2 regions of the Pseudoalteromonas sp. P1-13-1a genome follow, and region 2 is predicted to be linked to the other one. Evidence: predicted binding sites of a transcription regulator. Region 2 holds the regulator's gene; the other holds the start of a gene.
What was found. Region 2 encodes MetJ, which represses methionine synthesis genes. Its sites were predicted from a motif close to TAGACGTCTAGACGTCTA; they were not measured.
Positions count from the first base shown of each region.

Region 1 (4,441 bases), on a different contig from region 2:
TACATCGTTTAGCTCAAACACTTCAATACCTAATGCTTGTAGGCGCGCTGTTGAAGCCTCAGAGCTAGATACCGCCCCCGTTATGGTGTCTTTTACTGTGCCTAGGGCATCAATAAAATGATTTACGGTAGAGCCTGTGCCTACACCAACAATGGTGTTTTCTTTTACAAACTCGAGTGCAGCCCACGCAGCTGCTTTTTTTAATTCGTCTTGCGTCATTGTCATGCTCATGTTTCAAATGTGTAGTGGGTGTATATTACCAGTGATAAATTTTATCAGGAGTAATAATGGTTTTAAGTGGAACATCCCACGATTCAATTGGCAGTGCATCTACTTTTTGGCAGCTGTGTGCTAGGCCAATAAGTTGCGGTTTTTGCCAATTGTATGCGTGTAATTGCGCCAGTGTTTTATCGTAAAATCCACCCCCCATTCCTAATCGGTTACCTTGATTATCAAATGCAACAAGTGGCATCAGTAAGTAATCTAAATCAGTTAATGGGCATATTTGAGAGCAGTTCAGCTTAGGCTCCAAGATACCATAGCGATTTGCTCTCATGGGTGAGTTTTTTTCATAGCGTTGAAATAGCAAAGTAGCCCCATTAAATGGGTGTATAACGGGTAAATAAAGAGCATGGCCTTGTCGCCATAACTCATTAATTAACAGCGATGTATCTAACTCTCCATCGTTACTAAAGTAAATGGCTATCTGTTTTTTCGAGGCTGTTTTCTCGCTATTTAGCTGTTGAGTAAAATTCAACTTTAGCTGTGCAGCGGCTTTTTCTTGCTGTTTTTTTGATAGATTATTGCGTAATTGACGAATAGATTGGCGTATGTGTGTACGTTTATTGCTCATTGTAATTACGCACCTTCGATTAAATAGACACTAAATCAGGAAAAGCTAAGTAAACAGCAAGCACAATCAGTAGTAAAACGGCGGTGGCAATCAGTGAATATAACAAAATATTGCTACGCGCTTTAACAGGTTCATCGAGCTGCTCGTCAAGCATTAGATCATCTTCTTGCCACTCATCGCTTTCGTCTGCAGGGCTTTTTAGCTCATTGGTTGGAAGCCTTTGTTCTAGCTCTTCTAGTTTTTCTTCAAGGCGGATCAGGCTGCTTGTTATGTAATCGAGGGCATCAAAAATCCGTTCATCACGCTGACTAGCTGCACTAGGGTTTTGAGGAGGCTGCTCACCTGTGGCTTGTAACTTACTTTTAATGCCTAAACTTGCGAGTAATTTGGCTTGCTTTAGGGCTTTGTCTTTATTGCTTGGTGCAAAGAGTGTCTTGCCGTTAAAAAACTGTGTTACTTTATCTTCAGACGTTTTTAGTTTATTTGCTAAATTAACGCAGGCAGTTTTAGTCTCAGTGCCCTCAGCGAGCCCTACAAACATAACGCGAAAATTATTGGCCATTTACTTATCCCTTAAGCTTTTATTATGCAAAGAGTATATACCTAAAACAGTAAGTAATTCGAGGGCTCGCTAAAACTCATTATTAACTTTTATTTTAGATATAAAAACGGCCCTTAAAAGGGCCGTTTTTAATTAATACGTTTTGGCTTAAAGGCCTGCAGCTGCGCGAAGTGCGTCTGCTTTATCTGTACGTTCCCATGGGAATTCGTCACGACCAAAGTGACCGTATGCCGCTGTTGGTTGGTAAATTGGGCGCTCTAAATTAAGCATTTGAATTAAGCCGTAAGGGCGTAGGTCAAAGTGCTCGCGAATAAGCTCGATTAAGCGACCTTCTTCAAGCTTGCTTGTACCAAAGGTTTCAACGCTGATAGAGGTAGGCTCTGCAACACCAATTGCGTAAGATACTTGCAGCTCACACTTATCAGCAAGGCCTGCAGCCACTACGTTTTTAGCTACGTAGCGTGCAGCATATGCTGCTGAACGGTCAACTTTTGATGGATCTTTACCAGAGAAAGCACCACCACCGTGACGTGCCATACCGCCGTATGTATCTACAATAATTTTACGACCTGTTAAACCACAGTCGCCCATAGGTCCGCCAATTACAAAACGACCCGTTGGGTTAATGAAAAATTTAGTCGCGCTTGTAATAAGCTCGGCAGGAAGTACCGGCTTAATGATGGTTTCCATCACGGCTTCTACTAAATCATTTTGCGAGATTTCTTCAGCGTGCTGAGTAGAAAGTACAACTGCATCAATACCTACTGGCTTGCCGTTTTCGTATGCAAAAGTTACTTGCGATTTTGCATCTGGGCGTAACCAATTAAGCTCGCCGCTTTTACGTACTTGCGCTTGGCGTTGTACTAAACGGTGTGAGTAAGTAATTGGCGCAGGCATCAGTACTTCTGTTTCGTTACATGCGTAACCAAACATTAGGCCTTGGTCGCCAGCACCTTGTTCTTCTGGGCTAGTACGGTCTACACCTTGGTTAATATCAGGAGACTGCTTACCAATGGTGTTTAAAATAGCACACGAGTCTGCATCGAAACCCATGTCTGAATGCGTGTAGCCAATTTCACGTACTGTTTTACGTGTAATTTCTTCAATATCAACCCATGCGCTAGTCGTGATTTCACCACCAACCATAACCATACCGGTTTTTACGTAAGTTTCGCACGCAACACGGGCATGAGAGTCTTGCTCTAGGATAGCATCAAGTACCGCATCAGAGATTTGATCGGCGATTTTATCCGGATGACCTTCAGAAACAGATTCAGAAGTAAATAAATGTTTTGCCATTGTATTTCTGCTCACAAATATTGCGCTTCACAAACGTCGGTATTAGCGCTAAAAAATTAAGGGGCGTATTTTATCTAAAACGAAACTGCTTGCATAGTGTTTTTACGCCTAGACGTCTAAATAAAATGAGTAATCACTTTTTGGTCTTAAAAAATATTCATAATAGCCCATTTTTATGGGGTTTTTAATTGCACACAGCACCCACATTAAGTAAGAATGGTTGCTATAACAGCTCTTAAGTTACTTAAGGGTAAAAACGAGCACATTAGTACCCGCGCAAATACACATAAAGGTAGGAGAATTCATGCCATCTCGCAAAGAACTTGCAAATGCTATTCGCGTCTTGTCAATGGACGCAGTACAAAAGGCCAAATCTGGTCACCCTGGAGCCCCTATGGGCATGGCCGATATCGCAGAAGTATTATGGCGCGATTATCTAAAGCATAATCCAACTAATCCAGAGTGGGCTGACCGTGACAGATTTATTCTTTCAAACGGCCACGGTTCAATGCTTATTTATTCTCTGCTGCACCTAAGTGGTTACGACTTACCAATTGATGAAATTAAAAACTTCCGTCAAATGCATTCAAAAACACCTGGCCACCCAGAGTACGGTTACGCGCCAGGTATCGAAACCACTACGGGCCCATTAGGTCAGGGGATCACAAACGCGGTTGGTATGGCACTTGCTGAAAAAGCATTGGCTGCACAATTTAACCGTGAGGGTCACGACATTGTTGATCATTACACCTATGCATTTATGGGTGATGGTTGTTTAATGGAAGGTATTTCTCATGAAGCATGTTCACTTGCGGGCACCTTAGGCCTAGGCAAGTTAGTTGCTTTTTGGGATGACAATGGCATTTCAATCGATGGTGAAGTAGAAGGTTGGTTTAGCGACGATACACCAGCACGTTTTAAAGCGTATGGCTGGCACGTAATTAGTGGCGTAGATGGCCACGATAGCGACGCAATCAGTGCTGCAATAGCTGAAGCTAAAAGTGTTACCGATAAACCTACGCTTATTTGTTGTAAAACAGTGATTGGTTATGGCTCGCCTAACAAGTCGGGTAGCCACGATTGTCACGGCGCACCTTTAGGTGATGACGAAATTACAGCATCTCGCGAATTTTTAGGTTGGACTGGCGAGGCATTCGAAATTCCTGAAGATATTTACGCACAGTGGGATGGAAAAGCTAAAGGGCAAGAACTTGAATCAAGCTGGGACGAAAAGTTTGCAGCGTACGCAGATGCTTACCCAGAGCTAGCAGCAGAATTTAAACGTCGTACAGCTGGCGATTTACCTGCTGATTGGGCACAAAAATCACAAGAGTACATAGAGCAGTTACAAGCAAACCCTGCAAATCCAGCATCGCGTAAAGCATCACAAAATGCATTAAACGCCTTTGGCCCAATTTTACCAGAATTCATGGGTGGCTCAGCCGACTTAGCTGGCTCAAATTTAACAATTTGGGATGGCTCTAAAGGATTAACTGCAGACGATGCAAGTGGTAACTACGTTTATTACGGTGTACGTGAGTTTGGTATGTCGGCAATTATGAACGGTATTGCCCTTCATAAAGGCTTTATTCCTTACGGTGCTACTTTCTTAATGTTTATGGAATATGCGCGTAACGCTGTACGTATGGCTGCACTAATGAAGCAACCAAGCATTTTTGTATACACACATGATTCAATCGGTTTAGGTGAAGACGGTCCAACTCACC
Region 1 is NZ_LKDV01000056.1:1,763-6,203, forward strand. Features, by position in the region: gene rpiA (ribose-5-phosphate isomerase RpiA) at 1-219, opposite strand, end outside; gene AN391_RS19390 (5-formyltetrahydrofolate cyclo-ligase) at 257-853, opposite strand; gene AN391_RS19395 (hypothetical protein) at 873-1,415, opposite strand; gene metK (methionine adenosyltransferase) at 1,563-2,714, opposite strand; gene tkt (transketolase) at 3,019-4,441, shown strand, end outside.
Region 1: metK (methionine adenosyltransferase) is a predicted target of MetJ. The motif match lies at 2,816-2,833, and genes of this name have one in related genera.

Region 2 (4,441 bases):
TGCTCACCTTGGCGAAGCGCACTAGGCAGCGCAATGTGTATAGTTTCACCGAGTGGGTAGCAATAATAGCGGGCGGTAAAGCTAAGCAGTTCTAAATGCTGCGATGATAAAATGGGGGTTTGGTCAATAACTTCACTAACCGCTTTAATTTTGTTCTCGGGTACATCGGTATGCGTTTTAAGTGCAAGAACAACAGCTACTTTCTTTTGATTCCCAAAAGGCACCAAAACACGCATCCCTGGCATAATTGTCGCTGAGGGCGAGATAAGTTGTTCATCTATTTTATAATCAAAGGTGCGTGGTAACGGAACTTTTATAGCAACTTCAACAAAGCGCATAACAACTCATGTGATAAAGGGTAATAGCTTAATGTACTAAAAATAAGGCTAAAAACCTATACTCAAATAGTCGCTCTAAGGCTAGTTGGTTACTTTTTTGACAAAAAGCGTAATTAAAGCTTGTGCGGGGCAGGCTAGTTGGATAAAATCCGCGGCCTATAAATTTGTTTTAACGACGTATGGTGCCAGACTTCGGGTTTGGAGAGCGATGCGGCCTTAACTAGAGGTTCCTATGAAAGAAGGTATTCACCCTAAGTACGAAGTAATTTCTGCAACATGTTCATGCGGAAACAAATTCGAAACTCGTTCTACTCTTTGTAAAGACATTCACCTAGACGTATGTTCAGCGTGTCACCCGTTTTACACTGGTAAGCAAAAGATTTTAGACACTGGCGGCCGTGTTGATCGCTTCAACAAGCGCTTCGGTGCACTTAGCAGCAAAAAATAATTATTGCTGTTTAGTAAAAAAAAGCATCTTCGGATGCTTTTTTTGTGTCTAAAATTCACCTTTTTGGGTAGAAAACTACCAATTATTACCATATTCCCACTGCATAACTATTTCCTGTTCTTATTCTGAATATGCATAAAGCTTTGCAGACAAACAGACAATTCTTCTCTATATTTTTTATACGTTAATTTTTAACCAAGTTGCTAAAAGCGCTAATCGTGGCGATATTTGTTTTTAACAGTGATTAACGCGCCATAATGGTGCAGTTTGATAGACTAATATCATGCAAAATACTAAAAATATTGTTTAGGTAAAATGAACCTCAAAAAGCACTTTTTAAATGAATTTTTATTTTTTAATGTTGATAACTTTTAGCGAAGTTGCTGATAAATCACTTAAAATTAACGGATATAGCATATAACAGGATAGACCTGATATTGCTTGGAATTTAAAATTAATAAGAGTATCTTAGCCCCATACTCCCTCTCACTTAACTTAAATTGCAGGATACCATCGCGTTATGTCAGATTTTCGTGAACAAGCATTACATTACCACTCTCACCCCGTTCCAGGCAAAATCAGCATTGAGCTAACAAAACCAGCTGAAACGGTGCAAGATTTAGCATTAGCCTATAGCCCAGGTGTAGCAGAGCCTGTGCGAGAAATTGCAGCAGATCCAGCCAATGCGTATAAATACACCGGTAAAGGTAATATGGTTGCAGTTATCAGTAATGGTACGGCAATTTTAGGTTTAGGTAATTTAGGGCCACTAGCCTCTAAGCCTGTTATGGAAGGTAAGGCGCTCTTATTTAAGCGTTTTGCCGGCCTTGATTCTATTGATATTGAAGTTAAGCATCGCACCACCGAAGATTTTATAAATACAGTGGCCAACATTGCCGACACGTTTGGTGGTATTAACTTAGAAGATATTAAAGCGCCAGAATGTTTTGAAATTGAAAAAGCGCTTATTGAACGCTGCAGTATTCCGGTTTTTCATGATGACCAACATGGTACCGCTATTGTAACTGCAGCAGGAATGCTTAACGCATTAGAAGTGCAAGGCAAATCAATAGAAGATGCCATTATTGTATGCTTAGGTGCCGGTGCTGCAGCAGTTGCGTGTATGGAGCTGTTAATTAAGTGTGGAGCACTGCGCGAACATATTTATATGCTAGACCGAAAAGGGGTTATTCATACCCGCCGCGATGACTTAAATGAATACAAGCAGCTTTTTGCTAACAATACAGATAAGCGCACGCTGCAAGATGTAATTGCTGATGCAGATGTGTTTGTAGGTGTATCGGGCCCTAATTTGCTAGCACCTGAAGACCTAAAGTTAATGGCCGATAAGCCAGTGGTATTTGCATGTTCAAACCCAGATCCTGAAATTGCACCTGAGCTTGCGCACAGTGCACGTAAAGACTTAATTATGGCCACAGGGCGTTCTGATTTCCCTAACCAGGTTAATAATGTTTTATGTTTCCCGTTTATTTTCCGTGGTGCTTTAGATGTGCGTGCAAGCGCAATTAACGATGAAATGAAAATAGCTGCTGTTGAAGCTATTCGTAGTATTGCTAAAGAGCCAGTGCCTGAGCAAGTATTAAAAGCAGCGGGTGTAGAAAAGCTCGAATTTGGTGCAGATTACATTATTCCTAAGCCGATGGACCCGCGTTTATTACCACGTATAGCCAAGGCGGTTGCGATTGCGGCTGTTGAATCGGGCGTGGCACAAATCGACTTACCTGAAAATTACATGGCATAATATATAGCGCTTAAACAAAAAAACCTCAGCATGCTGAGGTTTTTTTGTTTAAAAAGACGTTTTATTCTTCGTCTAAAATAGGCACTTCTAAACCCATTTCTTGCATTATTTTTTTAACTTCTTCAGGTACTTTTTCTGCGTTGTCTTTACGTAGGTCATCATCATTAGGTAATGGTTGGCCTGTAAAAGCATGCAAAAACGCTTCGCATAGTAACTCGCTATTTGTTGCATGACGCAGGTTGTTTATTTGACGACGTGTACGCTCATCAGTTAATACTTTTAATACATTTAGCGGGATCGAAACGGTGATCTTTTTAACTTGCTCTGATTTTTTCCCGTGTTCTGCGTATGGGTGAATATACTCACCATTCCATTTAGCCATAAGATGTATCGTTGCCTCAGATTATTAATTTCTCACACGGCGTAAAAAGCGTGTAAATATGCGTGAAATTCTATCGTTTTAAAAAAGATAGTCAAATAATAGATAGCAATCTATCTTAATAAGCTGGTTGTAACGGCAAATAAAGATTTATGAGGGCTTTACACGTATATTATTTTTAGCCATCTAGAGCTTTAAAATCTTTGACTTATTATAATGGATAACTTACTCTTTTAGACGTCTAAACATCCAAATTAATCAGGTGACGAATATGAGCGAAAAAAACAAAGCAACCATTGCTGTACGAAATGGGGTTGATGCCGATAAACATCATGGCGCCGTTGTACCGCCAATTTATTTATCGACGACGTATTCGTTTGCCGATTTTGATACTAAGCGCGCATATGACTATGGGCGCAGTGGCAATCCTAATCGCGATATTTTAGCAGAAACGCTAGCAGAGCTTGAAGGTGGCGCGCGGGGCATTATTACTGCTACGGGCATGGCTGCTGTGCATTTAGCCACACAGTTATTAAATAACGATGATACCTTGGTTATCCCTCACGATTGTTATGGCGGCAGCTACCGTTTATTTACGTCGTTAGAAAAGCGCGGCTTGCTTAAACTTAAAGTACTTGATTTAACTAAACCAGAAAGCCTAGAACAAATTTTAACCATCAAACCTAAATTAATTTGGATAGAAACACCCAGTAACCCTGTGCTGCGCCTAACGGATATTAAAGCCGTGACGGATATAGCAAAACAGTGCGGTGCATTAGTGGCTGCCGATAACACCTTTTTATCACCGGCATTACAAAACCCAATTAAGTTTGGCGTAGATATTGTGGTGCACTCAACCACTAAATATATCAACGGCCATTCTGATGTTGTAGGCGGTGCAGTTGTTGCTGCAACACAAGAGCTTGGTGATGAGCTTGCTTGGTGGGCCAATAACATTGGCATTACCGGCGCTCCATTTGATAGCTATTTAACGTTACGTGGTTTACGTACTTTAAATGTGCGCTTAAGGCAGCACCAAGAAAATGCTCTGGCGATTGCTAAATACCTTGAAAGCTCTGAGTATGTTAGCCAAGTTTACTACCCTGGCCTTGAATCGCACCCTCAACATACGCTTGCTAAAGCCCAACAACTTGGCTTTGGTGGCATGGTTAGCTTTGATATTAAGGGGGATGTGGATGATGCTGCCGCGTTTTTAACAAGCCTTAAAGAGTTTAGCTTAGCTGAATCGCTAGGTGGGGTTGAGAGTTTAATTTGTCACCCTGCGACCATGACTCACGCAGGTATGGAGCCAAAAGCGCGTCTAGAAGCGGGAGTGGGCGATACGTTAATTCGTATTTCGGTCGGTATTGAAGATGTAGAAGATCTATTAGCTGATTTTGAGCGTGTTTTTAACTTAGTTAAACCTGGACAAAATAAAAATGTAGGGCGCGTTGGTAAAGCCGCAGGCAATGCCAATGGTGATGTAAAGCAGCAGGCTGCCCATCCAGCTTTGT
Region 2 is NZ_LKDV01000006.1:70,923-75,363, forward strand. Features, by position in the region: gene priA (primosomal protein N') at 1-338, opposite strand, end outside; gene rpmE (50S ribosomal protein L31) at 571-786, shown strand; gene AN391_RS06140 (malic enzyme-like NAD(P)-binding protein) at 1,307-2,548, shown strand; gene metJ (met regulon transcriptional regulator MetJ) at 2,610-2,930, opposite strand; gene metB (cystathionine gamma-synthase) at 3,199-4,441, shown strand, end outside.